4 regions of the Neorhizobium sp. 2083 genome follow, and region 3 is predicted to be linked to each of the others. Evidence: predicted binding sites of a transcription regulator. Region 3 holds the regulator's gene; each other region holds the start of a gene.
The links. The regulator PhoB, encoded in region 3, activates phosphate uptake and scavenging genes when phosphate is short. The targets are predictions, from matches to a motif close to TGTCATNNANCTGTCAT.
Positions count from the first base shown of each region.

Region 1: a site for PhoB is predicted at 5,869-5,885, ahead of J2X76_RS28285 (NAD-glutamate dehydrogenase). Genes of this name have one in related genera too.
Region 2: a site for PhoB is predicted at 4,581-4,597, ahead of J2X76_RS02220 (esterase-like activity of phytase family protein). Genes of this name have one in related genera too.
Region 4: a site for PhoB is predicted at 3,265-3,281, ahead of phnF (phosphonate metabolism transcriptional regulator PhnF). Genes of this name have one in related genera too.

Region 1 is NZ_JAVDTC010000010.1:91,811-99,462, forward strand. Features, by position in the region: gene J2X76_RS28280 (MFS transporter) at 1-961, opposite strand, end outside; gene J2X76_RS28285 (NAD-glutamate dehydrogenase) at 996-5,762, opposite strand; gene pdxY (pyridoxal kinase PdxY) at 5,937-6,809, shown strand; gene J2X76_RS28295 (carbonic anhydrase) at 6,879-7,553, shown strand; gene J2X76_RS28300 (lytic transglycosylase domain-containing protein) at 7,572-7,652, opposite strand, start outside.
Region 2 is NZ_JAVDTC010000001.1:438,089-445,740, forward strand. Features, by position in the region: gene J2X76_RS02200 (protein adenylyltransferase SelO family protein) at 1-289, opposite strand, end outside; gene J2X76_RS02205 (MFS transporter) at 394-1,800, opposite strand; gene J2X76_RS02210 (outer membrane protein) at 1,989-2,618, shown strand; gene J2X76_RS02215 (hypothetical protein) at 2,681-2,929, opposite strand; gene J2X76_RS02220 (esterase-like activity of phytase family protein) at 3,320-4,450, opposite strand; gene J2X76_RS02225 (heavy-metal-associated domain-containing protein) at 4,653-4,853, opposite strand; gene cueR (Cu(I)-responsive transcriptional regulator) at 5,126-5,575, opposite strand; gene J2X76_RS02235 (heavy metal translocating P-type ATPase) at 5,572-7,652, opposite strand, start outside.
Region 3 is NZ_JAVDTC010000001.1:1,010,059-1,017,710, forward strand. Features, by position in the region: gene argF (ornithine carbamoyltransferase) at 1-808, opposite strand, end outside; gene J2X76_RS05205 (aspartate aminotransferase family protein) at 862-2,058, opposite strand; gene J2X76_RS05210 (GcrA family cell cycle regulator) at 2,466-3,008, shown strand; gene J2X76_RS05215 (PACE efflux transporter) at 3,197-3,634, shown strand; gene phoB (phosphate regulon transcriptional regulator PhoB) at 3,641-4,324, opposite strand; gene phoU (phosphate signaling complex protein PhoU) at 4,354-5,067, opposite strand; gene pstB (phosphate ABC transporter ATP-binding protein PstB) at 5,113-5,928, opposite strand; gene pstA (phosphate ABC transporter permease PstA) at 5,942-7,261, opposite strand; gene pstC (phosphate ABC transporter permease subunit PstC) at 7,258-7,652, opposite strand, start outside.
Region 4 is NZ_JAVDTC010000003.1:130,138-137,789, forward strand. Features, by position in the region: gene J2X76_RS13375 (alpha-D-ribose 1-methylphosphonate 5-phosphate C-P-lyase PhnJ) at 1-306, opposite strand, end outside; gene J2X76_RS13380 (carbon-phosphorus lyase complex subunit PhnI) at 303-1,403, opposite strand; gene phnH (phosphonate C-P lyase system protein PhnH) at 1,403-1,948, opposite strand; gene J2X76_RS13390 (phosphonate C-P lyase system protein PhnG) at 1,951-2,424, opposite strand; gene phnF (phosphonate metabolism transcriptional regulator PhnF) at 2,417-3,199, opposite strand; gene J2X76_RS13400 (PfkB family carbohydrate kinase) at 3,327-4,151, opposite strand; gene J2X76_RS13405 (carbohydrate ABC transporter permease) at 4,141-4,977, opposite strand; gene J2X76_RS13410 (sugar ABC transporter permease) at 4,974-5,858, opposite strand; gene J2X76_RS13415 (extracellular solute-binding protein) at 5,861-7,108, opposite strand; gene phnF (phosphonate metabolism transcriptional regulator PhnF) at 7,333-7,652, shown strand, end outside.

The sequences.
Region 1 (7,652 bases), on a different contig from region 3:
TCTTCGAGCCGAGCAGGCGGTCCAGCCAGCCGGCGACGATGCAGCCGAAAATTGCCACGACGTTGAGGATGATGCCGTAGATGCCGATCTCGATCGTCGCCCAGCCGAACATGCCTGCGGCGAACGTGCCGCCGAGGATCAGCAGGCCGTTGACGCCGTCCTGATACAGCATGCGGGCAACCAGGAACCGGGTGATGCCGGTGCGCTGTTTCAGCTCGCGCACCGTGCCGCTGAGCTCGCGGATGCCCGAGCGGACCGCTTCGCCGAGCGGCAGACCCTTGCTGGCGTCCGGCGTGAAAAAGAACATCGGCAGGATGAAGAGGAAATACCAGAACGCCGAGATCGGGCCGGTAATGCGCGCGTCTTCGCCCAGATGCGGGTCGAGGCCGAAAAGCGGCGGGATGCCGATCAGGGTTTTGCCGCTTTCGGGATTGGCGGCAAGCAGCGCCACGACGGCGATCAGCACGATCATGCCACCGAGATAACCGAGTCCCCAGGCGACATTGGAAATCCGGCCGACATCCTTCTTGGAGACGAGCCGCGGCATCATGGAATCGTTGAAGACCGTCGAAAATTCCGCGGCGATCGACGCGAAGATCATGAAGATCATCGGCCAGATGATCGGCGAACCGGGTGCTGCGAACCAGAGGGCGGAGACGCAGGCGATCTTGATCACCGCGAAAAAGGCGATCCAGGGTTTCCGCGGGCCGGCCTGATCGGCGATCGAGCCGAGGACCGGCGAGAAGACGGCGATGACCAGCGACGAGATCGTCGCCATGTTGCTCCAGGCCGCCTGTGCCGAGACGGGATCCTCCGTCAGCCGGGAGACGAAATAGGGGCCGAAGATGAAGGTGGTGACGACGGTGAAAAACGGCTGGGCCGCCCAGTCGAAGAACATCCAGCCCCAGATGCCGCGCCGGCTCGTTTTCACCGGCGCATCGTCCACATCAGTAACGGCCATTTTTCCCCCGGCGCAACCAGTTCGGTCCGTTGTCCTACATCGCACGTCCATGCGCAAGGTCGCTCAGGAGACCGGCAGCGACCGTGATCTTCGGAAGCGTCAGCTCGCCGCTTTCGCTCAAGGTCACCAGCTCGGCGCCGATGCGGTTGACCCGCATCCGATCGCCGCCGACCCAGGCTTCCAGAGGCTTCTTCTCCTTCGGATGGGCCGTCAGCGCGGCGATGACGATATCGCGGCGTGCCGAAGCGAGCTGCTGCAGGCTGCGGGATAGCGCCAGGCTTTCGTAGTGCTCCGAGGTGCTGATCCGATCCCCTGCGCCGATCAGGCGGTTGACGCGGAAGGTCTCGGTGACGGCGAAATAGCTTTCCGTGGCGCGCGCCATGGTTTCGCCGGTGCGGTCGGCGATCAGCATGATCTCCGGCACCAGGACGAGTGTGGAAAGCAGCAGGATTTCGCGGGCAAGCGATGCCGGTATGCCCTGCGCTTCGAGTTCTGCGGCGCGTGCCGCGGTTTCCACGAAATCTCCGCCGGCGAGCGACGAGCGCAGCCCCTTGATCGCGGCCTTCAGCCGGCTCATCGCGCCGTCCATGTCGCCGGTGCCGACCTGCGTCTGCAGGATGAGGCGGGTGGCTTCCGCGAAGGTCCCGGTGGTGCGGGCGTAGAGGTCATTTTGCAGCTGGCCGGGGATCTTTCCGTCCAACGCATCGATCTCGGCCCAGAGCTTGGGAAGCTCGAAGCCGTCGCGGGCGAGGAAGGCGGCCTTGACGACATTTGCCGCAGTGGCGCCGGTCATGTCGCTCATCTGCTGAACGAAACCCGGGCCGCCGCGGTTGATCGCCTCGTTGGCAAGCGCGGTGGCGACGATCTCGCGGTGCAGGCGGTGGGACTGGATGTCCGCCGCATAGGCCTTCTGCATCTTGGCCGGGAAATAGGCCTTCAGGACGGCGGAGAAATACGGATCGTCCGGAAGGCTGCTCTCGATCAGGGCGTCGAAGAGCACGATCTTCGAATAGGAGAGCAGCACGCCGATTTCCGGTCGGGTCAGCGGCCTGCCGGAGGCATAACGCTCCGCAAGTTCCGCATCGTCGGGAAGGGTTTCGACCTTGCGGTTGAGCTGACCATGCGATTCCAAGACGGACATCAGCCGCGACAGTTCCTCGCGGTTGCCGGCGCCTTTGCGTTCGGTCAGCGAGATCGACAGCGGCTGCAGGTAGTTGTTGCGCAGCACGAGATGACCGACTTCCTCGGTCATCGACGCGAGAAGCTGGTTGCGCTTGTCTCGGGTCAGGCGGCCGTCCTGCATGGCCGGATTGAGAGCGATCTTGATATTGACCTCGACGTCGGAGGAATTGACGCCGGCCGAATTGTCGATCGCGTCGGAATTGCAGCGCCCACCGTTCAGCGAATAGGCGATGCGGCCCTTCTGGGTCATGCCGAGATTGGCGCCTTCGCCGATGACGCTGGCGCGCACCTCCGCCGCCGTGATGCGGATCGGATCATTGGCGCGGTCGCCGACTTCCGTATCGGTTTCGGAGGCCGCCTTGATATAGGTGCCGATGCCGCCAAACCAGAGAAGGTCGACGGGGCTCTTCAGGATCGCGGTCATGATCTCGAAGGGCGTTGCGGTCGTCTTGTCGATACCGATTGCTGCCGCGGCCTGCCTGGTGAGCTTGACCGACTTTTCCGAGCGGGAAATGATCATCGCGCCTTCGGAAAGCACCGACTTGTCGTAATCCTGCCAGCTCGAGCGCGGCAGGGCGAACATGCGTTCACGTTCCGCGAACGACTTTTCGATGTCCGGATCGGGGTCGATGACGATATCGCGGTGGTCGAAGGCGGCGATGAGGCGGATCTTGCGCGACAAAAGCATGCCGTTGCCGAAGACGTCGCCGGACATGTCGCCGACGCCGGCGACCGTGAACGGCGTCGTCTGGATATCGATGTCCTTCTCGCGGAAATGCCGCTTCACGGCTTCCCAGGCGCCGCGGGCGGTGATGCCCATCTTCTTGTGGTCGTAACCGGCCGAACCGCCCGATGCGAAGGCGTCATCCAGCCAGAAGCCGGCTTCCTGGGCGAGGCCGTTGGCGGTGTCGGAGAAGGTCGCGGTGCCCTTGTCGGCGGCCACCACGAAATAGGGATCGTCGCCATCGAGACGGATCGTATCCGGCGGCCCGACGATGTCTGCGCCGACGATATTGTCGGTGATCGACAGAAGCGTGCGGATGAAGGTCTTGTAGGCCTCCTTGCCGGCATTGAAGAAGGCGTCGCGGGCGCTTGCGGGGGGCAGCATTTTCGGGAAGAAGCCGCCCTTGGCGCCGACCGGCACGATGACGGCGTTCTTGACCTGCTGGGCCTTCACGAGGCCGAGGATTTCCGTGCGGTAGTCCTCGCCGCGATCCGACCAGCGCAGGCCGCCACGGGCGACTTTGCCGAACCGCAGGTGCACGCCTTCGACCTCGGTGCCGTAGACGAAGATCTCACGGAAGGGGCGGGGCTCCGGCAGGCTGTCCAGAAGCTTCGGATCGAGCTTGAAGGCGAACATCCGGTTGGGGGCGCCGTTCTCATCGCGCTGGAAATAGTTGGTCCTGAGCGTCGCATCGACCGCGTTGACGAAGCGGCGAAGCGTCCGGTCCTCATCGAGATTGGGAACGTTGCCGAGCGCTTCCTCGATCTCGGCGTGATGGTCGGTAAGTTTCTTGACGCGGGCCTTCTCAGTGATCTTCGGATCGAAGCCGTCGCGGAAAAGACGGAAGATGGCGGCGGAGATGGCCGGGTATTTGACCAGCGTATCGGCGATATAGGACTGCGAATAGACGATGCCGGTCTGGCGCAGGTAACGGGAGTACGCACGCAGCACCGTGACTTCGCGGGCGGAGAGGCCAGCGAGCAGGACGAGGCGGTTGAAGCCGTCGTTGTCGATCAGGCCTTCGAAGGCGGAGAGGAATGCCTCTTCCAGCAGCTGACCCTCGCGGGAAAGGTCAACCTCGCGGCCGTCGCCAAGCTGCAGTTCCATGTCGTGAAGGACGACCAGCCTGCGGTCATTCTCGGGTCCGACCTGGATCTCGAATGTCTGCTCGCTGACGGCATGGAAACCGAGGTTTTCGAGCAGCGGCACGCGGCGGGAAAGCGACAGATGCCGGTCCCGGTGGAAGATCTTCAGGGATACCGTATTGGCCGTGTCGCCGGGACGGCGATAGAAGGCGATGCGGATCGCTTCGCCGGCGGCGCAGGCGGCAATATCGGGCAGGTCGGCGAAGGTCTCCTCGGGCGAGAAGGCTTCCTGGAAGGCCTGGGTGACGGAGAGCCGCGGCCCCTCCTCCGCAAGCGCCGCGAAACGTTCCTCCCAAGGCGTGGCGATGAGCCGGATCGCTTCCTCGAGCTTGGCCTGGGCGATCCTCGGCGTCTTGCCGCTGCGGCGCCCGATGATCATGTGGACGCGGGCAACGCCGCCCTCGGGGAAGGCGGGGTAATAGGCGGAGACGTGGCCGTCATAGACTTTGGTCAGGTAGTCGCCGACTTTCTCGCGCACGAGGGAATTATAGTCTTCGCGGGGGACGTAGACGATCACCGAGACGAAACGGTCGAAATGGTCGATGCGCGGCAGGACCCGGACGCGCGGACGCTCGCTCAGTTCCATGATCTGCTCGCAGAAGCGGGCAAGCAGTTCCGTATCGATCTGGAAAAGGTCGTCGCGCGGATAGGATTCGAGCGTGTTTTCCAGCATGCGGCCGGAATGGCTGTCGGGATCGAAGCCGAAATGCTCCTCGATCCGACCGGCCTTTGCGCGCAGAAGCGGGATATCGCGAACAGAATGGGTATAGGCGGTCGCCGTGAAAAGGCCGACGACGCGCAGTTCACCGACCACTTCGCCCTTCTCGTCGAAGCGCTTGACGCCGACATAGTCCATATAGGCGCGGCGATGGACGACCGATTTCACGTTGGCCTTGGTCACGATCAGGAAATCGGGCCCGTCGAGGAATTCGAGGATTTCCGGCGTCGTCGTCACCGCGTCCTTGCCCTGGCGCAGTACGAGCACATCCGGATCGGACAGGATGCCGAGACCGCGGCCCTTGCCGCGTTCAACCTTGGCCTCGGCGCCCTTGCCGGAATAGACGTATTCGCGCATGCCGAGGAAGGTGAAATTGTCGTCGCGCAGCCAGTCCAGGAAGGCGAGCGCCTCGTCACGATCAGCCTTGCGGCGGCTTGTCGAATTGTTGAGCTGCTTGGCGGCGCCGTCGAGGACCTCCAGCATGGAGCCCCAATCGGTGATCGACAGGTGCACCTGGTCGAGGATGTAACGGATGCGCTCGGTGAGCGAAGCCGCCTGTTCCTCGTTGAGCGGCGACAGGTGGATCTGGATGAGGCTCACATGATGGGCCGGGCTGCCGGGCTGTTCGTTGGAGCGCAGAACCGGCTCCTTGCCCGGTTCGACGACCAGGATCGGATGGACGGCCATGGTGAGGTCGCGGTGGGTCGCCGTCACCTCGCCCATGACGGAATCGAACAGGAAAGGCATGTTGCGATCGACGACGGTCAGCACCGAGACCGGAATTCCGTCCGGCTCAACGCCGGCGACCGGTTGGACCGTGATATCGGCCCTGACCCGGGTCCAGGCCATCAGCCGTTCGGCCGCATGATTGGCGGAAAGCGCCAGCATTTCAGGCGTATAGCTTTCGAGGTCGTCAGTGCTGGCCCGGCCGAACAGGATGAGGGGGTCGAGATGCGGCCCCTTGCTCGCGGCAACGATCTTGCGCGCGCTTTCGATCTGTTTTTCCCGTTTCGGATTCTGCCTGACGGCCATGTCCCTCTCCCCTTTTTCCGTGCCCGGACGGAATAAAATAGATTTGTGTCATCATGCGGCAACGTGGCTGATCCATGTCAGTCGGCACTACACGTTTCATTCTTCCGTGAAGCCTTGTTGACATGCGGCGACGAAGAAACGATCAACAGGCCATCATAGCCGGAAGTCAATCTCATGCAGGATACCAGCAGTGCCGTCCTCGTCATCTCCAGCCATGTCGTGCGCGGCTCGGTCGGCAATCGCGCCGCCGTTTTCGCGCTCGAGACGCTTGGATTTCCCGTCTGGGCCATGCCGACAGTCGTTCTCCCCTGGCATCCCGGTCATGGGCCTTCCACCCGCCTGACCTTTCCCGAATCAGATTTCGACAAGGCTATAGACGATCTTATTCGCGCGCCATGGCTGGGAGAAGTGAAGGCGGTGCTGACCGGCTATTTCGGCAATGCCGCCCAGCCGCGTTCGGTGGCGCGTCTCATTCGCGCGCTGAAGGAAAAGAACCCGGACCTTCTCTATGTCTGCGATCCCGTGATGGGGGATCTCGGCGGACTTTATATCCCGCAGCCGACGGCGGAAGCGATCCGCGATGAACTCATTCCGCTTGCGACGATCGCCACGCCGAACCGCTACGAACTCGCCTGGCTTTCCGGCGCGCCACTCGAAACCAACAACGAGATCATGGATGCCGCGATCGCGCTCGGGCCACCGCGCATCCTGGTGACCTCGGCGGTGCCGATGATGACGGGCGGCACCGGCAATCTCTACCTGACCGGCAAACATGCACTGCTTGCCGAACACCGGCTGATCGACAATCCGCCGAACGGGCTCGGCGACCTTCTGGGCGCCCTGTTCCTCGGGCGCATCCTGGCCGGCATGGACGAGGAAAAGGCGCTGCAGCTGGCAACGGCGAGCGTTTTCGAGATCCTTGCGCGCACGGCAAAACGCGGCGGCGACGAGCTGACGCTGGAGACCGACGCGTCAAGCCTCTCCACACCCATGGCGATGGTCCAGATGCGCCGGCTCGTGCACCCCCTGCAGAGGACCAAGCGTTGAGGGCATAGGAATTTCGCATATGCACAATGGCCGTTGATCTTCGCTCGGCGGCGCTATAATCGTTGCTCCATGACGGATTTTCCTGACAGACTTCTGGCGGGCTACCGCAATTTCATGAGCGGTCGCTATGTTGACGAGCGTGAGCGCTACCGTGTGCTGGCGGACAAGGGGCAGAAGCCCCATACGCTGCTGATTGCCTGTTGCGACTCCCGTGCCGCGCCGGAGACAATTTTCGACTGCGGCCCCGGAGAAATGTTCGTGGTGCGCAACGTCGCCAACATGGTGCCACGCTACGAGCCGGACGGACAGTTCCACGGCACGTCGGCGGCGATCGAATATGCCGTTCAGGTGCTTGAGATCGACAATATCGTGGTGATGGGCCATGGCCGCTGCGGCGGCATCCAGGCGGCGCTCGATCCTTCCATGAAGCCGCTGTCACCGGGGGATTTCATCGGCAAGTGGATGGGGCTGGTCAGGCCCGCCGCCGAGCAGATCCAGAACAACGACTTGATGACGCAGGCCGAACGCCAAACGGCATTGGAGCGGGTTTCGATCCGCAATTCGATCGCCAATCTGCAGACGTTTCCCTTTGTTCGAAAACACGACCAAGAGGGGAAACTCGGCATTCACGGCGCCTGGTTCGACATTTCGACCGGCGAGCTCTGGATCATGGACGGCAAGGGAGATTTCGTCCGTCCCAACCTGGATGAACCGCCGCTCGAGGCCGAGCAGGTCTCGGCCTGATTTCACGACGAACGAGGCTTATTGGCCGTCGATCTGGGCGCCCATATAAGCGATCGCCTGCTGATAGACGGTAGCAGCATTCCAGCCCTGGATGGCAAC
Region 2 (7,652 bases), 570 kb from region 3:
CGACGACCTCGCCAAGCAGGATCGCCCGCCCGTCGCCGAGCTGCGGCACGAAATTGCCGAACTGGTGGCCGGCATAGGCCATGGCGATCGGCATGGCGCCCGGCGGCACGACATTGCCGGCAAGGATCGCCGCCAGCCGGGCGGGATCGGAAAAATCGGCCTCGACACCCAGCTCGTCGGCCAGCGCCTCGTTGAATTTCAGGAGCTTCGGCCCCTCCACCGGCTCGGGATAGACGGAGGCGAAAAACCTGTCCGGCAGGCGGGCGTAGGAATTGTCGAACTGGAACACGGAGGAACTCCTTCGGCCGCCGGCGGGAGATGCGGGCGGCCCCTATCCCCAATATGGGAAATCATGTCCGCCGAACAAGCGAAATGCGCTTTTGTTGCGCCCCTTCAGGCCTTGCCGAGCCGCACGCCGAAACCGAGGAGAAATGTCAGCAGCGCCCCTGCCGCGGCCGTCCCGTAGAGCCAGCAGGCCGGGCCGCCGGCCCCGCCGTTTTCCAGCGCCGAAACCAGGCCGGTCGCGCTTGCGATCATGCCGGCGATCCCGGCGCCGATCGCATATCCCGCGGTCGAGATCGTCGGCAGCAAGGCGCTTGCGAGATCGCGCTCCTGCCTTGCTGCCGCTTCCATCGCCGCCTGGTTGACGCTTGCCCAGGCGACGCCGAAGCCCGTACCGATCGCCACCTGGCCTGCCAGAAGCAGGACCAGCGAGCCGCTCGCAAAAGCCGCTCCGAGGCATAGGAAACCGAACAGTTGAAACAATGCGCCACTGCGCATCCACCGATGCCGCGCACCAGGCGCCGTGACCCGGCTGGCGACGACCGCGACCAGGCTCCAGGAGAGCGCCATGGTCACCACCAGATAACCGACCACCGCCGGCCGGAAATCGAAGACGGCGCCGATCATCAGCGCCAGGTAGACGCTGCCGACCGAGTGGCTCGCCGACATCAGGAACAGGACCCAAAAGCCGTGCCCTACGACCGAACCGAGCCGGAAGGCGCCTTGCGGAAACAGTTTCGGCCCGATCCGCCCGTCGAGCTTCAGCGCCGGCAGGAACAGCCCCGCCCCCACCACGACCGCCATTGCCTGCATCGCGCCGCCGCTCACCACCGACGACAGCGACAGGACGAAGGAAGCGGCCAGGCAGAGAGAAATGGTGGCGGCCGACAGCGGCACCGGCGCCGCCTCGGTCACCCTTGGCCTTGCGGTCAGCGCAAACCCCGCAAGCAGAGCCACGAAGGGCGAAACGGCCAGGAACGATGCCCGCCAGGAATAGGCCTCCGTCAGCAGCCCGCCCGCCAGCGGTCCGGCAATCGCCGCCACCGCCCAGACGATCGCCTCCACCGCGAACACTTTTGCGATCAGCCCGGAGGGGAAGTTGGCCGGGATCAGGCTGTAGCAGATCGCCACAATCAGCCCGTCGGCGATGCCCTGCAGCAGGCGCCCGGCCATGATCCAGGAAAAGGCCGGCGCCGACAGCGCAAACAGCCCGCCCAAGGCAAAGATCAATGCCGAGACGACGAGGACGAAACGCGCGCCGAACCGGTCGCGCATCGCAGCCGCCCCGGTGCCGCCGGCGATCGAGCCCAGGAAATACAGCGTATAGGCCCAGCTGAAATAGGTCGTGCCACCGATCTCTTTCGCGGCCGGTGGCAGCGCCGCGACGATTGCGAACTGGTTGAAGGCATGCAGCCCGATCCCCGCCGAGATCAGCCCCAGCATCGCCCCTTCGCGGCCTTTCAGAAGCCTCGACCAACCCACATCGATTTCCTGCAGCACGCCCTGCCCCTTGTCCAATTTTCAGTCACCGGGACCCTACAACCTCAACTGCGATTGAGGTCAATGGGACGACCTGAAAATAAAACATATATATTTCATATACTTATAGTTCTCTCGCAGATTTTTTCCGATGTTGTATTTTAGCTACAGCTTTCCAAGCAAACCGCTCTATTTGCGTTTTAGCCAATAAATCGGAGGGAATATCCATGAAGGCTCTTTTCATTTTTGCCGCGTCGGCCGCCATGACCGCCTCTTCCGTTGCCTATGCGGCCGACGCCGTCGAACAGGTTCCACAAGCCCCGCAGGCCGTCGAAATGCCGGTCGTCTTCACCTGGAACGGGCCCTATATCGGTGCCCATACCGGTTATGCCTGGGGTGACGGCAATGCGGTCGGCGGTGGTTCCGACGATTTCGACGGCTGGAGGCTTGGCGGCTTCGTCGGCTACAACTGGCAATTCTCCAACGGTTTCGTTGCCGGTATCGAAGGCGACGTCAACTACGACTGGAACGAGAACAGCTATGCCGGCGGCATCGACATCGGCACCGGCTTTTCCGGCTCCGTTCGCGGCCGCGTCGGTTATGCCATCGACCGGGCCCTGATCTTCGGCGCGGCGGGCTGGACGGCCACCAACGCCCATATCGACGGCGGCGGCTTTGACGACGACGACATGCTGAACGGCTGGACGATCGGCGCCGGCGTCGATTACGCCTTCACGGACAATATCTTCGGCCGTATCGAATACCGCTACAACGATTTCGGGAACGGCAGCCTCGCCGGCGCCGATTTCGACTTCAACCAGCACGTCATCAATGTCGGCATCGGCGTGAAGTTCTAAGCGGCAAGACGCTGGATGATAAAATGGAAAGCCGCCCGGAGGAAACCTCCGGCGGCCCTCCGTCAGGCTGATTGTTCGGCGGAGACCGTGCGCGACCGCCGTCCCCTCGAACGCAGATCGATTGTGTTGGTGGCCATTTCGAGCGCGGCCAGACCTGCGGGCGTGATGGCGCGCGGATGGTTGCTGGTGCAGAGCCCCCTGCGGCTCAGTTCTTCAAGGCAGATCCACTCGCGGACCGTGCCCGCTTGCCGCCGCTGGCCGGCAAGCGCCTGCAGGGCTTCGATTTCCGGCTCGATCAGATCGCTGTCCACGCCGGTCTTCTATTCGTCGAATTTATAGGTGCGGAGGGCCTTGAGATTGGCCGAGAAATTCCCGACCACCCGGGTTCCTGCCGAAATAAACAACGTCAGGACCAGTGCGACAAAGACTATTACAGCGTCCTCAAATATACCCATGGCGCCCGCCCGCAACAGAACTGGCTCCTAGTATTACTGCGAACGGCCGAGCGGGTGAATTCGGTAATTATACGTAGCCCTCCCGGTGCCGGGATCTTTACTTCCCGGATTCCGTTCGAGCGCCGCCAAAGCTGGTGAGGCGGGTTTGCCGACGCCGGCTCGTATTCGAGCGACATCCACCGGCCGCCGCGGGCATATCGCTCTACCCGCGAACGGGTCGAGCGATATCCGCGAGCCTTTCAATTCTCAGGGGCGGGTCAGCACCTTGAAGGCGATGAACTGCGTCTTCTGCTCCTTGGAGAAATTGTTGTCGGCGGCGAAGATCAGGAGATCGCTGCCGTCCGTGCCCTTGGCGAAGGTGACCGCCTCGATATTGTCCGGCTTCAGGCCGATCGCCTGCATGTCGAGCACTTGGGCCTTGCGCACCGGCACGACCGGGGCATCGGTATTGGCCAGCGAGGCGATGGAAGAGACATCGGTCGCGCCGTCGGTATCGACCATGAAAACCTTGATCGAGTTGCCGACCCCTTGCGCGAAGCCGCGCTCGACGACTAGGAGACGATGGTCGTCGAGGCCGAGGATTTCCGAGGCGCCGTTGTCGTTGTAACCCTTGTCGACGGTCGGCGCCTGGGGGATCGGCGCGACCGGATAGACATATTCGGCCTGTCGCGTGCCGCTGGCCGCATCGTAGCGGATCATGCGGGCGAGCGTGCCGCGGGCAAGCCCGGAGACCGGCCCGTCCTGGAACAGCGCCGATTCGACCTCGACCATCAGGTCGCCGCCCGGCAGCGTGGCGAGCCCTTCGAAGGCGAGGTTGTCGCGGATGCCGGCGGACTTGTCGGCGGTCGGCAGAAAGGCCTTGGGAAGCTCGAACTCGCGCACGAAGGCGCCGTCCGGGCTCGCGACGCGCACGAAGGGCGGCAGGAGCTGCTTCACGTCGCCTTCGCTCGACCAGTAGATGCCGTCATTGCCGAACCGGATCGATTCCGGATCGACGCTCTTGGCCGCAAAAGCCTCGCCGTTCCTGTCCTTCAGGGTCACCGTCCTCACCACCTTCACATCGGTGATGCCGGCGGCACTCGCTTCGATCGAAAGCTCGTAGAAACGGGCGGGCGCCCGTTCGGAACGGTCGTCGGAAATGGCGATGTAACGGTTGCTCGCCGGGTCGTAGTCGAGGCCGGAAATGCCGCCGAACTCGACGCCGTCGAATTGCGTGCCGGTCGGGATCGAGAACTCGCCGACGAAGGAAAGGCCGATGGCCGCCTTGCAGTCGCCGAACGGACAAGGGGTGGCGACCGTCACGCCGGGCTCCGCGGCCTGCGCCGGAAGTGCGAGCGAAATGGCGAGAGCAACAGTTGAAAACAGCGCTTTGAGCATGATCGATGTCCGATAATTCGAGAGGCGGGCGAAAAACGGCAGGCCGGCCTCTCGAATGGAAGCCGGCCAGCGGTTGCTCTTCCTCTGCCATGCGAATTTTGCGGACATATAACGCCTGGCCGTCAGAATGTTGAAATTTTCATGACGGGGCGTGGGAGGCGGGAGCGGCCTTTCGTCCACTAACGCCAGTTTTCCTTGCGGTTCAAACCGCCGCCCGTTCGGGACTGTACCCCGCTTCGCGGATCGCTTCCTCGGCCTTTGCCGCGTCGCCCTCGATCGTCACCGTGCGGACCGTCAGGTCGATCGCCACCGCCGCACCCGGCAGGGCATCCGCCAGCGCGCCGCGCACGGTCTTTTCGCAATGGCCGCAGGTCATGTCCGGCACGGTGAAAATCGCAGTCATCGGAATCTCCTTGTTCGATGTATGGGTTGTGCACCTTCCCACGGGGGGAAGGTCAAGTGTGTTGCAGGAGTGTCGGACGCATGGAATTGCCCCTCATCCGCCTGCCGGCACCTTCTCCCCGTCCAGACGGGGAGAAGGACGCAAGTGGCATGCTCCCGGGCTCATCTTGCAACCTCGATAATGGGCAAGCCGGCGCGGCATATGTCCTTCTCCCCGTTTTTCACGGGGAGAAGGTGCCGGCAGGCGGATGAGGGGCATCGCGCCGAAATACATCAGGCATTCTGTTTCGTCTTCCTTTTCATTGCCGGGGCCGACGCGTCGCTCCCCATCGCGCCATCCCCCGCCAGATCGTCGAGGATCGGGCAGTTGGGGCGGGTGTCGCCACCGCAGCAATGGGCGAGGTGTTTCAGCGTCTGGACCATGCCCTGCATCTCGGCGATGCGCCGTTCGAGATCGCCGATATGGGCGGTCGCGACTTCCTTGACGGCGGCACTTTCGCGGTCCTTGTCCTGCCAGAGTTTCAGAAGCGTCTCGGTCTCTTCCAGCGAGAAGCCGAGATTGCGGGCGCGTTTGATGAAGCGCAGGATATGCACCTCCTCGTCGCCATAGACCCGGTAATTGTTGCCGGTGCGGCCCATCGGGCGGATCAGGCCGATCTCCTCGTAATAACGGATCATCTTGGCCGAAACGCCGGAGGCGTTCGAAGCCTCGCCGATATTCATCCCGCGTCTCCCACTTTCGCCGCCTTCAGCCTGAGCGCATTGCCGAGCACGAAGACGCTCGACAGAGCCATGGCGCCGGCGGCGATCATCGGCGACAGCAGCCAGCCGAAGGCCGGGTAAAGCACGCCCGCCGCGACCGGCACCAGCGCCACGTTGTAACCGAAGGCCCAGAACAGGTTCTGCTTGATGTTGGTCATCGTCGCGCGGCTCATGACGATCGCCGAGACGGCGCCCGAAAGCTCGCCGCCGACCAGGACCACGTCGGCGCTTTCGATCGCCACGTCCGTGCCGGTGCCGATGGCGATGCCGACATCGGCTTCGGCGAGCGCGGGCGCATCGTTGATGCCGTCGCCGACGAAAGCGAGCTTTCTACCGCTCTGCTCCCCCTTGGCCCGCATTTCGTGGATCGCCGCCACCTTGCCCTCCGGCAGGACCTCGGCAACGACTTTTGTGATGCCGACCTGACGGCCAATCGCTTCGGCGGTGCGGCGGTTGTCGCCGGTCACCATGGCCACTTCGACGCCCATCGCCTGCAGCGCCCGGATCGCCTCGCGGCTCGACGGCTTCAGCGGGTCGGCAACCGCGATGGCTGCGGCGAGCTTTCCGTCAATCGCGGCATAAAGCGGCGTCTTGCCTTCGTCGCCGAGCCGGGCGGCGGCTTCCGCGAAGGTTTCGACCGAGAGCCCCAGCTTTTCCATGAAGCGGTCGGCGCCGACCGAGACCTTGCGTCCATCCACCTGCGCCTCGATACCGTAACCGGTCACCGACGCGAAATTTTCCGCCTTCGGCACGGCCAGGCCCCTAGTCTCGGCGGCCTTGACGATCGCCTCGGCGATCGGATGTTCCGACTGCGCCTCGACGCTTGCGACCAGCGCCAGCACCTCGTCTTCGGCAAAACCGTCCGCCGTCACCAGGTCGGTCAGTTCCGGCCGGCCCTTGGTCACGGTGCCGGTCTTGTCGACGACGACGAGCCGGACGTTGCGCAATTCCTGCAGCGCCTCGCCCTTGCGGAACAGCACGCCCAGTTCGGCCGCGCGGCCGCCGCCGACGACGATCGAGGTCGGCACCGCAAGCCCCATGGCGCAGGGGCAGGCGATGATCAGCACCGCGACCGCATTGACCAGCGCGTGGGTGAGCGCCGGTTCGGGGCCGACGAAGAACCAGACCGCGAAGGTGAGAACGGCGAGCGCGATCACCGCCGGCACGAACCAGGCCGTCACCTGGTCGACCAGGGTCTGGATCGGCAGTTTCGACCCTTGCGCCTGCTCGACCATGCGGATGATCTGCGCCAGCATCGTGTCGCGGCCGACCTTGTCGGCCCGGAACCGGAAGGCGCCGGTCTTGTTGATCGTGCCGCCGACCACCGTGGCGCCAGCCGCCTTTTCGACCGGCAGCGGTTCGCCCGAAATCATCGACTCGTCGACATTCGAGGAGCCGTCGATGACAGTGCCGTCGACCGGAATGCGCTCGCCGGGGCGGATCACCAGCACGTCGCCGGCGACCACCTGTTCGGTCGGGATGTCCAGCACCTTGCCGTCGCGCTCGACGCGGGCGGTCTTGGCCTGAAGCCGGCTGAGCTTCTCGATCGCCTCGCCGGTGCGGCCGGTGGCGCGCGCTTCAAGCAGCCGGCCGAACAGGATCAGCGTGACGATGACGGTCGCCGCTTCGTAATAGACGAAGCGGGCGCTTTCCGGCAGCAGGTCGGGGGCGAATGTGGTGACCAGCGAATAGCCGTAGGCCGCCAGCACGCCGACCGCGACCAGCGAGTTCATCTCCGGCGCGCCGCGCAACAGCGCCGGCAGGCCTATCCTCAGGAACCGGAAACCGGGGCCGAAGACGACCACCGTCGCCAGGGCGAAATAGACATAATAGAGGTTCTGCGTCTCGATCACGCCCATCAGCCAATGATGGAAGGGATCGTAGACATGGCTTGCCATTTCCAGCACGAACAGCGGCAGGGTGAGTACGAAGGCGATGGCGAGATCGCGCTTCAGCGCGCCCTCCTCGCCCTGGTGCATATGCATATGGTCGTGGCCGCCGGCATGGGCCGCGGGGCCGTGCCCCATGGCAGCGTGAT
Region 3 (7,652 bases):
CCTCGCCGCGATGGGCCGGCAGGCAGTGCATGAACACCGCTTCCTTGTCGGCCCGCTGCATCAGGTCCGCATTGACCTGGAAGGGCTGGAAGACGTTGTGGCCGCGGGCCTTGTGCTCCTGGTTCATCGAGACCCAGGTGTCGGTGACGACGCAGTCGGCGCCAGCCACGGCCCGCTCCGCATCATGGCAGAGCATGATGCTGCCACCATTGTTGCGGGCCCAGTTGAGGAACTTGTCGTGCGGCTCCGAGCCCATCGGTACCGCCATGTTCATGCGGTAACCGAAACGGGCGGCGCCTTCGACGAAGGAATGCAGCACGTTGTTGCCATCGCCCGTCCAGGCGATCGTCTTGCCGGCGATCGGGCCGCGATGTTCTTCGAAGGTCATGATGTCGGCCATGATCTGGCAGGGATGCGTATCGTCGGTCAGCGCGTTGATGACCGGCACGGTCGCGTGTTCGGCGAGTTCCAGCATGCGGGCATGATCGGTGGTGCGGATCATGATCGCATCGACATAACGCGACAGAACCTTGGCGGTGTCGCCGATCGTCTCGGCGCGACCGAGCTGCATTTCGGTGCCCGACAGAAACAGCGTCTCACCGCCGAGCTGGCGCATGCCGACATCGAAGGAGACACGGGTGCGGGTGGAGGGTTTTTCGAAGATCATCGCCAGCATCTTGCCGGCGAGAGGTTTTTCCGCCGTGCCGGCCTTGGTCGCCTGCTTGCGGATCTTCGCGTCGTCGAGAATTGCCCTGAGATCCGCCGAGGACACGGCGGAAAGATCGAGAAAATGCTTGGGAGATGCCATGTGATGTTCCCTGTGAAGAGGGAAACCTTCAACGGCGTCCCCTTTTTGCCCGCTCAGGCCGATTTCTTCATCTCGGAGGCGGAAAGCGTTTCCGCCGCCTTCTCGATGCGGGAAAGCCCCTCGCGGGCCTCCTCCGCGGTGACTGTGAGCGGTGGCAGGAGACGCACCACGTTGTCGCCGGCGGGAACCGCCAGCATGTGTTCGCCCCGCAGGGCGGCAACCAGATCGCCAGCCGGCACCTTCGCCTTCACGCCGAGTAGCAGGCCCTCGCCACGGATGTCTTCGATGACGTTGGGGAAACGATCCTTGAGGCTCGCGAGACCCTGGCGGAGAACCAGGGCTACGTCGCGGACGTTTTCCAGGAAGCCGTCGCCCAGGATCACGTCGAGCACTGCGTTGCCGACCGCCATGGCAAGCGGATTGCCGCCATAGGTCGTGCCATGCGTGCCGGCCGTCATGCCGGAAGCCGCTTCCGCCGTCGCAAGGCATGCGCCGAGCGGGAAACCGCCGCCGATGCCCTTGGCAAGAGCCATGATGTCCGGTGCCACGCCCGTCCATTCATAGGCGAACAGCTTGCCCGTGCGGCCGACGCCGGTCTGGACCTCGTCGAAGATCAGCAGCAGGCCGTTGTCGTCGCAGATCCGGCGCAGCGCAGCCAGGAATTCCTTCGGGACCGGCCGGATGCCGCCCTCGCCCTGGATGGGCTCGATGAGGATCGCCGCCGTCTTTTCGGTGATCGCAGCCTTCAGGGCGTCCATGTCGCCGAACGGCACCTGGTCGAAGCCTTCGACCTTGGGACCGAACCCCTCGAGATATTTCGCCTGGCCGCCGGCGGCGATGGTCGCCAGCGTGCGGCCATGGAAGGCGCCTTCGAAGGTGACGATGTGGAAGCGCTCCGGATGGCCCTTCACGAACTGGTAGCGGCGCGCCGTCTTGATGGCGCATTCCAGCGCCTCGGCACCGGAATTGGTGAAGAACACCTTATCCGCGAAAGAGTTGTCGGCGAGACGACGCGACAGCGTCTCCTGGCCCGGCTGCTCGAAGAGATTGGACGTGTGCCAGACCTTGTCGGCCTGCGCCTTCAGCGCGCCGACGAGATGCGGGTGGGCGTAGCCAAGCGAGTTGACGGCGATGCCCGCACCGAAGTCGAGATATCGCTCGCCACTCTCCGTCACAAGCCATACGCCCTCGCCGCGTTCGAAACGCAGCGGAGCCCGGGCAAACGTGTCGAAAAGCGCGGCTTCAGCCATGGCGACATCACTCCTCTAGGCAGTCTCGAAAAAGCCCGCAGAACGGGCCGAAAAATCAAAAATGCCGCCCACTGGGCGGCGGTGGCACTATCGTGGTTTAGGCCGTCAATGTCAACAAAGCTCGGCATTTTAGGCAGGTTTCGGCCGGAAAGCGCAAGCCCGGGCTTATGTGACAAAAATGACTCTCCAGGACAGCAAGTTGGGGAAAACCACGAAATCGAATCCCGCAGATTCGCCCGACTCTTGCCACGGAGTCAGCCTCACACTAGGTTAAAGATCAATTACTAGACTGCATGCGGCGGAACTAGTCACCTCAAGCATAGATATAGTGGGTGCTGCGAAATGATTTTCGCAGCAAAGGTGGAAGGATTCTGCATGCCAGCAACGTTCAAAGGCGGAGAACGGGCATGAACTGGACAGACGAGCGTGTCGAGAAGCTCAAAAGATTATGGTCGGAGGGCCTGAGTGCCAGCCAGATCGCAGCACAACTCGGAGGCGTAAGCCGGAATGCGGTGATCGGCAAGGTGCATCGCCTCAGCCTTCCCGGCCGGGCGAAAGCCGGCGGTACGGTCGCGACCGGTCGCACATCGGCGGCCAAGCGCACGACATCGGCGCCGCGGGCTCCGAACTATGCATCGCGCGTTACCACCACCACCCGGACTGTAGCCCGCGCCGTGGGCGCGACGATGGTGAAGGAAGAGATCGAGGTCGAACCTTACGAGGAGATGGAATATCGTCCCGCCTCGAACGTGGTGGTGCCGATCTCCCGTCGCCTGGCACTGACCGAACTGACCGAGCGCACCTGCAAGTGGCCTGTCGGCGATCCGCTCAAGGAAGATTTCCACTTCTGCGGCTGTGAATCCCCGGACGCCTCGCCCTATTGCAGCTATCACGCAAAGCTCGCCTACCAGCCGGTGAACGAGCGCCGCAAGGTTGCCGTTCGCGTCTGAGCGGCGGCGCGACACGAGGACAAGATCGAAAGCGGGCTTCGGCCCGCTTTTTTTGTTGCAGATGGCGGATCTGCCGGTCAGGCCTTGCTCCGGATCGGCATTGCGCCTATCTGAAGGATGGCGAGGACGACCTCCCCCATCCGGGCAAGAACTCCGGGACGACCCGGAACAGCACCCAGGAGGTCATCATGCGCTCCACACGCGACCGTATCCGCCATGCCATCAGTTTCGAGTTGATCGGGCTCGCCATCATCACACCACTCGGCGCCATCGCCTTCGGCATGCCGGCCACCGATATCGGCGTGGTCGGCATCGGCAGTGCGACGATCGCCACCGGCTGGAACTATCTTTACAATCTCGGCTTCGACCATCTGATGCAGCGTTTCACCGGCAGCACGCAGAAAAACACCGCAATACGCGTGGCGCATGCGGTGCTGTTCGAACTTGGCCTGCTCATCGCGCTTCTGCCGCTGATCGCCTGGTATCTCGGCGTCAGCATTCTCCATGCGCTGATGATGGATGTGTCTTTTGCGGTCTTCTACGTGGTCTATGCCTTCATCTTCAACTGGGCCTATGACCGGATCTTCCCGCTGCCGGAATGGCAGCGGAAGACCGAGGCGGCGTGAACCGCCTCAGGATTCCATCGAATAACCCGCGCCGCGGACGGTGCGGATGACATCCTGCATGTTGGAGAAGTTGAGCGCCTTCCTGAGGCGCCCGACATGCACATCGACAGTACGTTCGTCGACATAAATGTCGTGCCCCCAGACGCCATCCAGAAGCTGCGAACGCGAGAAGACGCGGCCGGGCGAGGCCATCAGGAACTCCAGAAGACGGAATTCGGTCGGGCCCAGGCGCACCTCACGGCTCTTTCGGTGAACGCGGTGGGTTTCCCGATCGAGTTCGATATCGCCGCAGCGGAGCACGCTGGAGAGCACTTCGGGACGGGCGCGGCGGAGCATGGCCTTGACGCGGGCCATAAGTTCCGGCGTCGAGAAGGGCTTCACCACATAATCGTCGGCGCCGGTGGCGAGGCCGCGAACACGTTCGCTTTCCTCGCCTCGGGCCGTCAGCATGATGATCGGCAAGCGCTCCGTTTCCGGACGCATGCGCAGCCGGCGGCAGAGTTCGATGCCGGAAACGCCGGGCAGCATCCAGTCGAGTATCAGAAGATCCGGCGTACGCTCCTGAAGCCGGATCTCGGCTTCGTCCCCCCGCAAGATCGTCTCGACCTCATAACCTTCCGCTTCGAGATTGTAGCGAAGAAGCACGCTGAGCGCTTCTTCATCCTCGACCACCGCGATTTTAGGCAGCATTTCAGCTCTGCTCCGTCAGCATTCCATCATTATTCGGTGATCGCACCGAGCGTGTTCGACGAGTCGTCCTTCGGGCGATCGCCTTCAGGCTGCGCGCCCGTCGTCATGTAGTAGATGGTCTCGGCGATGTTGGTGGCGTGGTCGCCGATACGCTCGATGTTCTTGGCGCAGAACAGCAGATGCGTGCAGGTGGTGATGTTGCGCGGATCTTCCATCATGTAGGTGAGGAGTTCGCGGAACAGCGAGGTGTACATCGCGTCGATCTCCTCGTCGCGGATGCGGATCGCCTCGGCCTTTTCCGCCGAACGCGTCGCGTAGACGTCGAGGACGTCCTTGAGCTGCACGAGGGCGAGATCGGAGAGATGTTCGAGACCACGGGCGAGCTTGCGCGGAACGCCGGTGCCCTGAACCGCGATGACGCGCTTGGCGGTGTTCTTGCCGAGGTCGCCGACGCGCTCCAGATCGGACGCGATGCGCAGCGAACCGACGATCTCGCGAAGGTCGGCGGCAACAGGCTGGCGGCGGGCGATCGTGACGATCGCCTTGTCGCCGATCTCGCGCTCGGCGTGATCGAGGATCACGTCGTCGGAGATGACCTTCTGGGCGAGTGCGGCGTCGGAATTGACCAGCGCGCGCACGGCGTCCGAGCACATCTGCTCGGCAAGACCGCCCATCTCGGAGATGCGGCGGCTCAGATATTTCAGTTCGTCGTCATAGGCCGACAGGATATGGGTCGATGCCATCTTCTAGTCCTCAAAATTGATTTTCAGGCGGCACGGTCGGCTGGATCAGCCGAAACGACCCATGATGTAGTCCTGGGTGCGCTGGTCGTCGGGGTTGGTGAACATCTTGTCCGTATCGTTCTCCTCGACGAGCTGGCCGAGATGGAACATGGCGGTGCGCTGCGACACGCGGGCGGCCTGCTGCATCGAGTGCGTCACGATGACGATCGTGTAGTTGGCGCGCAGCTCGTGGATGAGTTCCTCGACCTTGGCGGTCGCGATCGGGTCGAGAGCCGAGCAGGGTTCGTCCATCAGGATGACTTCCGGCGATACGGCGATCGCACGGGCAATGCACAGGCGCTGCTGCTGACCGCCAGAAAGGCCGGTGCCGGATTCATGCAGACGATCCTTGACCTCGGTCCAGAGGCCGGCGCGCTGCAGGCTCGCTTCGACGATCTGGTCCATGTCGGCCTTGCTCTTGGAAAGGCCGTGGATGCGCGGACCATAGGAAATGTTCTCGTAGATGGTCTTCGGGAACGGGTTCGGCTTCTGGAAGACCATGCCGACGCGGGCGCGAAGTTCCACGACGTCGATGTTCTGGTCGTAGATATCGTCCGTGTCGAGGGTGATCTTGCCGGTGACGCGGCAGTTCTCGATCGTGTCGTTCATGCGGTTGAGGCAACGCAGGAAGGTGGACTTGCCGCAACCGGAAGGACCGATGAGAGCCGTCACAGTGTTTTCGCGGACGTTGAGGTTCACGTCGAAAAGCGCGCGCTTCTCGCCGTAATACACAGAAACGTCCTTGCCGATCATCTTGTGGGATGCATCACTCATCTTTTGGTCCAGCGCCTTTTCAACTGCTGATTCTGACATCATATTCATTGTCATACTCCTTCTACCAACGCCGCTCGAAGCGACGCCGCAAGAGAATTGCGCCAACATTCATTAGGATGAGGAACAGGAGCAGGATGATGATCGCTCCCGAGGTACGCTCGACAAACGCGCGCTCCGCTTCGTTCGCCCACATGTAGATCTGCACCGGCAGCGCCGTCGACGGGTCGAGAGGCGTGGTCGGATAGTTGGCGACGAAGGCCACCATGCCGATCAGAAGCAGCGGTGCGGTTTCGCCGAGTGCGTGGGCAAGGCCGATGATGGTGCCGGTCAGAATGCCCGGCATCGCGAGCGGCAGGACATGGTGGAAGATGGTCTGCATCTTGGATGCGCCGAGGCCGAGGGCCGCTGCACGGATCGAAGGCGGCACGGCTTTCAATGCCGCGCGGGTCGCGATGATGATCGTCGGCAGCGTCATGAGGGTGAGCACCAGGCCGCCGACGAAGGAGGCGGAACGCGGCAGGCCCATGAAGTTGACGAAGACAGCCAGGCCGAGCAGACCGTAGACGATCGAGGGAACGGCCGCGAGGTTGTTGATGTTCACCTCGATCAGGTCGGTGAACTTGTTCTTCGGCGCGAACTCCTCGAGATAGATCGAGGCCGCGACGCCGATCGGCAGAGACAGCGCCAGTACGATCAGCATCATGTAGAACGAGCCGATCAGAGCGACGCCGACGCCGGCTGCTTCCGGACGGCTCGATGCGCCATTGACGAAAATGCCGCCGTTGAAGTGCTTGGCAAGCGCGCCGCTGTCGGAGAGCTGCTTCATCCAGCCGAGCTGCTGGTCGTTGATCTTGCGGTTCTCCTGGCTGACCGTGAGGTCGACCTGCCCCTTGAAGGCCGAGTCGATATCGCCGGAAGCGAGCAGGGTTACCGTCTGCGTCGTGCCGATGATCGCCGGATTGGCGACGACCAGGTCACGCAGCTGAACACGGACGCCATCCGACAGCATCTGGCCGATCGCACGGGCAGCGACGCGGTCGTCCACACTGACATTGAGCAGCTTGGCGAGAGCGTTGCGGGCGACGACCGGATAGTTCGCCGTCATCAGCTTCTGCGGATTGGTGGCACGTTCGTTCTGCGGGTCGATGATCTGCTGCGAGAACTCGACCGGCATGGTGATCATGGTCTGCTGGAAGGCGGTATAGCCCTTGGAGACCACCGACCACAGGAGAAGCATCAGGAAGATGATGCCGAAGGAAAGCGCGGCGATGCCATAGGCACGGAAGCGGCGTTCGGCGGCGTAGCGGCGCTTGATGCCGATATCGCGACGGACGGACTTGGCCTTGGGGATGCCGGCGGCGGGAGAAACCACATCGGTCATTCGTACTGCTCCCGGTATTTGCGCACGATATAAAGCGCGTAGATGTTGAGGCAAAGCGTGATGGCGAAAAGCGTGATGCCCAGCGCGAAGGCAACCAGCGTCTGCGGCGAGGTGAACTCAAGGTCACCCGTCAGCTGGTTGACGATCTTGACGGTCACGGTCGTCATCGGCTCGAAGGGGTTGATCTGCAGGCGGGCGGCGACACCGGCCGCAAGCACGACGATCATGGTTTCGCCGACGGCGCGCGATGCAGTCATCAGAAGCGCGCCGACGATGCCCGGCAGAGCCGCCGGCAGGACAACCTTCTTGATGGTTTCCGAGCGGGTGGCGCCGAGGCCGAGCGAGCCGTCACGCAGGGCACGCGGCACTGCGGTGATGATATCGTCCGACA
Region 4 (7,652 bases), on a different contig from region 3:
GGTTTCGACCGCGCCGCCGACGCGGCCGACGAACTTGCGGATGCTGCTGGCGTTGACGCTATCGTCCGAGCCCTGGTCGATGACCTTGACGATCGAGTCCGGCTTCAGGAGCGTCAATGTGACCTGCAGGCCGCCGGTGCCCCAGCCGCGAGCGATCGGCACTTCGCGACTGGCATAAGGTACCTGATAGCCGGGTACAGCGATCGCCTTCAGGATGCGGCGGCGCAGTTCACGCTTGGCCGATTCATCGAGGAAACCGTAGTTGAAGGCCGCCCAGGGCCTGGTGAGTTCCTGCAGCGTTGTCACAGCGCGACCTCTTCCTCGTCTTCTTGTTCGGAAAGCTCTTCCTTACCTACCGGCTTGGAAGCCGCGGTCTCCTTGTCGGCCTTGACGCGGCGAAGCGCGTCGAGGCTCGACTGGAAGGTGACATAGTGGGGAAGCTTGAAGTGGATGCAGAAGCCGGAGCTTTCGACCGGCTCGGTGTGGTAGAGCACGAATTCCTCGTTGGAAGCCGGATGCGGGTTCGGCTGGCGGGAGGCGATATCCAGTGTTGCCGCCGAGATCACCTTCACCTCGTTCCAGCCGAAGGTGGCCGAGAAGCCGAGCTGTAATTCGTGGGTCTTGGTGATGACCTCGGTCTGGCTGACACGCACGCGGCCGGCGCTGAAGACGGTGCCGCGTGGATGGCGTAGCCGCACCGGCGCTTCCGCGAGGCGCAGTTCGTTGACGGTCGGGTGGACCGAACCGTAGCCACGCATGGTGGCGTAACCGAGGGCTAACGTGCCGCCGGTGTCTGCGCGGGCGAGGCTCTGCAGCTTATGGGCACGGTTGACCGGGAAAAGCAGCGGCTCGCGGGTGAGATCGGGGATATCGTCGGGAACTACGGTTTCGGTTGGGTAGTCCTCGATCAGGCCCTGTACCTTCTGCCAGGCGGCGAGCGACGGCTGGGTCGCCGGTGCCGGCTCGGCGGCCGGGATGACCTGATCGGGGGTGTAATCCTCGCCTTTCAGCACGCTGACCTGCAGCAGTCGGTGCGAATAATCGAGTGTCGGTCCGAGGATCTGGCCACCCGGAATATCCTTGAAGGCCGCCGAGATGCGGCGGACGGTGAAGAGGTCCGCCTGGGCGACCGGCTCGCAGACGGCAAGCCGCGGCTGCGTGGTGCGGTAGGCGCGCAGCAGCAGGACCGCTTCATAAAGTTCGCCGCCCGCCTGGGCGATGGCGAGCGCTGCGAGGTCGGGCTCATAGAGCGACGCTTCGCCCATGACGCGGTCGATCAGGTAGGGAAGGCCCTTGCGAACCTCATCGATACGGGCGCGGGTGATCGTGCCGAGATCGCCGCGGAACAGCCTTTCGGCCTGTTCGATCGCGCGTTCGCCGCCACGGGTAGCTACATAGGCCATCAGAGCACCTCGATTTTCGTGGAACGGGGGATGCCGACCAGCCGGTCGGCATCGACGAGATAGAGATCCCAGCCGAGCGGATACCGGATCGCCTTCTGACGCATTGACCAGAAGGACGGATCGATGCCGCCGATCTGGATCGTCAGCGAGCCCTTGATGCCGGGGCCGGTAAGGCGGAGCGATCGGCCCGAACCGATAGTGGCCAGCGCGAAGAGCGTCGCAGCCTCGTCCGGGTAAGGCAACGAGCCGATGCTGATCGTCGAAAGTGCCTTGACTTCAGCTTCGGAGCCGAGTGAGGCGAAGACGTATTCGGCCTTTTCCAGCGCCGCGCGCTGGGCGCCGGTATTGGCAAGCCGCTGGTCGAGCGCCGCGTTATCGGCGGCGAAGAAGGTGCATTCGCGGTCGAGCAGGCTTTCGGCCAGCGTCTCGAAGCCCCCGAAGGGCAAGGTGCGGACGAGGCCGGGGCGGCTCAGCGCCCACATCAGTTCATCGAACGTCGCATTGGTGCGGCTGTCATCTGCGGTGGGGAGGAGGGAGAGCGTCACGGTCAGAAGGTCTCCATCTGCACGCGGGTCGCCTCGACCTTTTTCAGCCGCTCGCGATCGGTTTCTTCCTGGTGCAGGCGTTCGGTATCGAGCAGTTGAAGGATGGGGCCGGTCTGATGGCTGGCGGCGATCGCTGCGTCGATGACGGCCATCGCCATCGCGTGTTCGAGATCGCGGCCGGTTACGGCGCCGTACCCTTCGACATTGCGATCCGGAACGCGGATATGCGCTTCGGCGATAAGGACTTCGCCGAGATGGAAGGCGGTGTTGCGCACCGTATCCATAAACGGCAGCATCGCGAGCCCAGTGCGGTTGGTGATCACCGAGACCCCGCCGAGGTCGGTCAGTACACTTTCGGCGCAGGCCTTGATGGGTTCCGGGCGGCTCGCCGCCAGAATGTCGAGCGCCTGCACATGGGTATAGGTTCCCAGGGCATAGGCTCCGATGACCGGTTCCCCGGTCGCCACGTCAGTCATTGGTCTTCCTCTCTTCGGATATTCCTACTGCCCGACCTGCGGGCGTTTCATCGTTGTCGATGACGAACTGCATTCTCTCGCCGGCCCAGACCACGTCGGAATAGGCGATCGGTCGGCCTTCCATATCGACGTCGACCTTCTGGGTGACGAGAATGGGCTGTTCCGGCGACTGCGCCAGAAGCCGGGATTCCTCGGCAATCGGCAGGCGGGTGAGGATGGTTGTGGTGTGGCGCACATAGTCGGAAATGCCGAAATCCCGGTAGATTTCGGTTACCGAAGAACCGGTGCGCCGGCGCTCCGGCATATCCGGAAAACGCTCTACCGGGTGATAGGTGCGGCTGACGCTGACCGGCACGTCATCGGCAAAGCTGCGCCGGATGATCATGTAGACCTTCGAACCTTCCGGAACGCGCAAGGCCGCAGCGACGATCGGCGGGGCTGCGATCTCCATCTCGTCGATCGGCTGGCCGGAAGGGACGCGCCCCTGTTCCTTCAGGTTGCGGCTGAAGCGCGTGCGCTTGGCAATGGCATACCGGATGACCGACTGCTCCTCGACGAAAGTCCCCCGGCCCTGTTCGACCCGCACCTTGCCCGCGGCGGCCAATTCGGAGATCGCCCGCCTCACCGTGTGCCGGCCAACGCCGAAGCGCTGCATGATTTCCAGCTCGGTCGGGAGCTGACTGCGCGGAGCCAGAGCCCCGGACGCAATGTCCCGACTGATCTGCTTTTCAATGGATTGCCACTGGCCCCATTTCGGGCGTTCCGTCCGCATCATGGTCAATCCATATATTCGGATGAGTGAATAATTCATTCGGATGAATTATTCTATAATCGTCTTGGATGACAGTTGTGTGTCCGGATCGATTTTTTCGGTATTTTTGCGGGAGGACGTTCGCCCAGGATCAGGCGCCGGCGCGGAGACGCAGCCAGTCGGCAGTCTGGTGGCTTGCCCTGATTGCGGCGGCAACCTCGGTCTCGCCATCGAGCAGGGCATAAAGGAAAGCGCCGCTGAATCGGTCGCCGGCGCCGATCGTGTTCTTGACGTGAACGGGCGCGGCTGGAGCCACCTGAATGGCATCAACGCCGTCAAACAGCGTGATCGGGCGAGGGCCGTCGGTGAGGACCAGCTTTTTTAGGCGCGGTCCGGCAATCGACTGGGCGCGATGCCAGACGATCTCAATTCCGTCCGCCGCATCGTCTCGCGATGAGATGACATAGTCGGCGGGGCGCGGCGTTGCCGGGCGGAGTGGCAGTTGCGAAATGACGAGCGGGATGGTGTCAAGTTGTGCGACCAGACCGGCGTCGATGTTCAGGGCGTTGAGATAGGCTGCATCGCCGCGAAGTTCCGAGCTCGCCGAAAACAGCGGACTGTTGCGCTCGCCGGGATACAGGATCGTCCTCTCGCCGTTTGGTTCGAGCAGGATTTCGAGAGGTTTGGTTTCGCCCGCGTGCAGCGCCACCTGTTCGGTGTCGAAACCCATGTCCTGCAACACCTTGAGGGCCGAGAGGCCTTGTTCGTCCCGCATCAGCCGATTGACGAGGGCGACGTCGGCGCCAAGGTCCAGAAGCTGGCAGCCGGTGAAAAAACCGCCGCCACCGAGATGGATTTCACGCGAGGAAAACCGCAGCCGGCCACCCCGCACCAGCGGATCGTCGAGTTGCCAGATGCGGTCATGGTTGACCGAGCCGATGACGATCACGCGGTGCATGGCTGCCTTATCTTTCATCGATCCCTGGTGCGAGCGCATCGACGATATAGTGCTGCGCGAACAGGAATATCACGAGGACGGGCACGATCGAAAGCAGGCTTGTCGCCATCAGCGGACCCCAGCTCTGCCCCGTTCCTTCGAGATCGGCGAAGGTGGCGATGCCGGTTGTCAGGGTCTTCTTGAACGAATCTTCGAGAACGAGTTGGCCCCAGAGGTAGATATTCCAGGCGCCCATGAAGGATATGACCGAAAGTGCCGCAATCGAGGGAATGACGTTCGGGATACCCATTTCCGTGAACTGCCGCCAGAGGCCTGATCCGTCTATCTTAGCTGCCTCGAACATCGAGCCCGGCAGCGATTGGAAGGCCTGGCGCATGTAGAAGACGTAGAAGCCGATATAGGGGATCGAAGGGATGATCATCGCGCCATAGGTGTCGAAGGCCTGCAGCTTCACCACGCCGATATACGTCGGGATAATGGCGAGAACCGACGGGAAGGACATGGTGGCGATGACGAACCAGAACAACGGCTGTTTGCCGGGAAATGCCATGCGCCCGAAGGCGAAGCCTGCCGGCACCGCCAGCAGGAGCTTGCCGACCGTGATCAGCGTTGCGGTCAGGATCGAGTTCCACAGCCACATCCATATCGGATGGCGGCTTGCTGCTTCTGTGAAATTCGCAAGCGTCGGGTTTTCCGGCCAGAAGCGGATCATCTTGTCGGCGATGAGGTCGTTCGGCGTGAAGGCAGAGGACATCATCCACACCAGCGGGAAAACGGTGATAAAACAGGTCACCAGCAGCACCGCATGGATGAACAGCCGGTGGAGGGAAAGGCGGTCGCTCATCCGTAATGCACCCGCTTTTCGGCGACACGGAACTGCAGCCAGGTGACGAGCAGGACCATAACGATGACGACCATTGCTACTGCGCTCGCCGGTCCGAACTGGAAGAAGCGCAGACCCTGCTGCCAGAGGAAGTAGAGAAGGCTGGAACTGCGCCCCGCCGGGCCACCGTGGGTCAGAACATCGATGACGCCGACGATATCGTCGAGAACATGGAAGAAAGTGGTGACGCTGATGAAGAAGGCGGTGGGCGTCATCAGCGGCAGGCTGATGGTGAAGAAATGCCGTCGCGGGCTTGCGCCATCGAGTTGCGAAGCCTCGCGCAGTTCATGCGGCAGGTTGGCGAGGGCTGCAAGCCAGAGCAGCATGTTCAGCCCGAACGTCTTCCAGAATGTGACGAGGCAGACGCAAAGCAAAGCTAGGTTCGGATCGGTATGCCAGCGTGACGGCGGAAAGCCGAGATAGCCGAAGATTTCGTTGAACAGGCCGTTGACCGGGTTGAACAGCCAGGACCATGCCACGCCCGCCACCGAATAGGCGACGATGGTCGGCAGGAACAGGCTGCCGCGGTAAAGGCCCTGCAGCGGACTCTTGCGCACCGAATGGATCATCAGCGCCAGCAGGAGTGGCAGGATGATCTGCGCGGGAATGAGGATGATGCAATAGAGCACGGTATTCCAGGCGGCCGTGCGGAAATCCACATTGGAAAAGACCGTCGCATAGTTCTTCGCACCGACGAAGCTCAGGTCGGAAGACAGCAGATTCCAGTCGAACACCGACAGCAGCGCGGAGGCGACCAGCGGGCCGTACAAAAAGATCGCCACGGACAGAACGGCTGGCCCCACGAACAGGTAGGGGACCAGCAATCGGAAGCGAGAGGACATGTTTAGGCCGCGATCAAGCCTGCGAGTTCCTGATGGGCGCCCTTGACGCCATCAGCCGGGGTGACGTCCTTGAGCAGCATGCGCGAAACCCACTTGCGCCAGACATCCTGGCCTTCCAGGCCGCGCTTGCCGGGCCAGATGGTTTCGGCTGTCAGGCCGTCAGTCAGCTGGGCAGCGGCCGGCTTCATGAAGTCGTTGATCAAAGGCACGTCGTGAACCGAGGTGTTGAGGTAGCCGACTTGCGACCAAATCGTCTGGCCTTCCTTGGAGGCGCAGAATTCCAGGAAAGCAAGTGAGGCTTCGGCCTGTTCCTTGTTCTTGGTGTAGACCGCGAGGAAATTGCCGCCGCTGTTCATCTTGCGGGCATGGCCCGGCATGCCCGGGAACTTGGTGGTGATCGCCTTGGCGGCACCGAGCGGGAAGGTCGCGGCGCGGGTCGAACTCGTGGTGCAGATGGCGAGCGCACCGGATTCGAAGGCGGCGTCCTGATCCTTGGCGGAGACGGGGAGCCACAGGCCTTCACCGGCCGGGGCGCAGAATTCCGTCATGCCGGCAACGGCTTCGAGGCTGTTCAGCGCCAGATTGCCCTGCGGATCGATGATATAGCCGCCGGCGTTCTGGATGAAGGACTGGCTGGTCCATTCGTTGTTGGACAGCGCCAGAGCCGAACGATAGGTCGGGTGCTTGCCCTTCAGCGCTGCGTCAAGCTTGCGGGCGTTTTCGTAAAGCCACTTGGTGTCGATGGTTTCCGGTAGGTTCGGATCGAGGCCGGCGGACTTCCACAGCTCACTGTTGATGAAGGTGATCGGCGTGGACATGGCCCAGGGAAGACCGATCAGCGAACCGTCGATGGTGACGAGCGGGTGAACGGACGGGCGGAAGCTGTTGATGATCGCATCGGCCTTCGCGGGATTGATCTCGCGCAGGTCGCGGGCGCCGAGCGTGCGCTTGGCGAAATAACCGAACTTCCAGCCGGTGATCATCATCGCCGGCGGGCGGCCTGCGGCGACGCTGGCGACGGCCTTGGCGGTTGCCGATTCATAGTCGCCGTCGAAACGGCTAACGACGGTGACGCCGAGCTTCCTGGCGTTGAAGGCATCGACGACCTTCTGGAACGGCTTGTCCGAACCCCAGATGCTCGACACTTCGACGGTCGCATCGGCGGAAAACGCTGGACGCGCCATGATCGCGCTTGCGCCAATTGCTGCCGTTGCTCCAGCCACGAATTGCCGACGATTGATTTCCGCCATATTCCGCTCCAAACATTCGGATGAAAAGGGATTAATTCGGATATTTCCCTTAGGGGGCGTCAATGACAGCTGTGTGAAGGCAGGCGGTGATTCCTCTTGCCCAGTACTAATCCAGTGGCTTTACGAAGGCATGACAGATCGGGGCGAATATCGCGATTGCAAGAGGTTAGGGCGAAAGGTATGGGACATTCGAATGATTTAGGAAATGTCGGGTCTTAGCGGTCATGGATAAAAAATCGTCCCATGGGCAGTGGCAGCAGGTGGAGGAGGATATTGCCGATGATATACTGAATGGCCGGTTGTCTCCCAAGGCCCAGCTTCCCAAGGAAGCGGACCTGATGGAGCGCTTTGGCGTCGGCCGCCATACGATTCGCCGGGCTATCTCCAGTCTTGAGGGTCGGGGCCTGGTGCAGGTGGAGCAGGGTCGCGGAACCTTCGTGCGCGACGGCAGGCTCGATTATCGCCTTTCCGAAAGGACCCGCTTTTCTCAGAACCTGCTCGAACAGGGCAGGGAGCCGCTTGGACAGGCCGTGCGTGAGGAAGA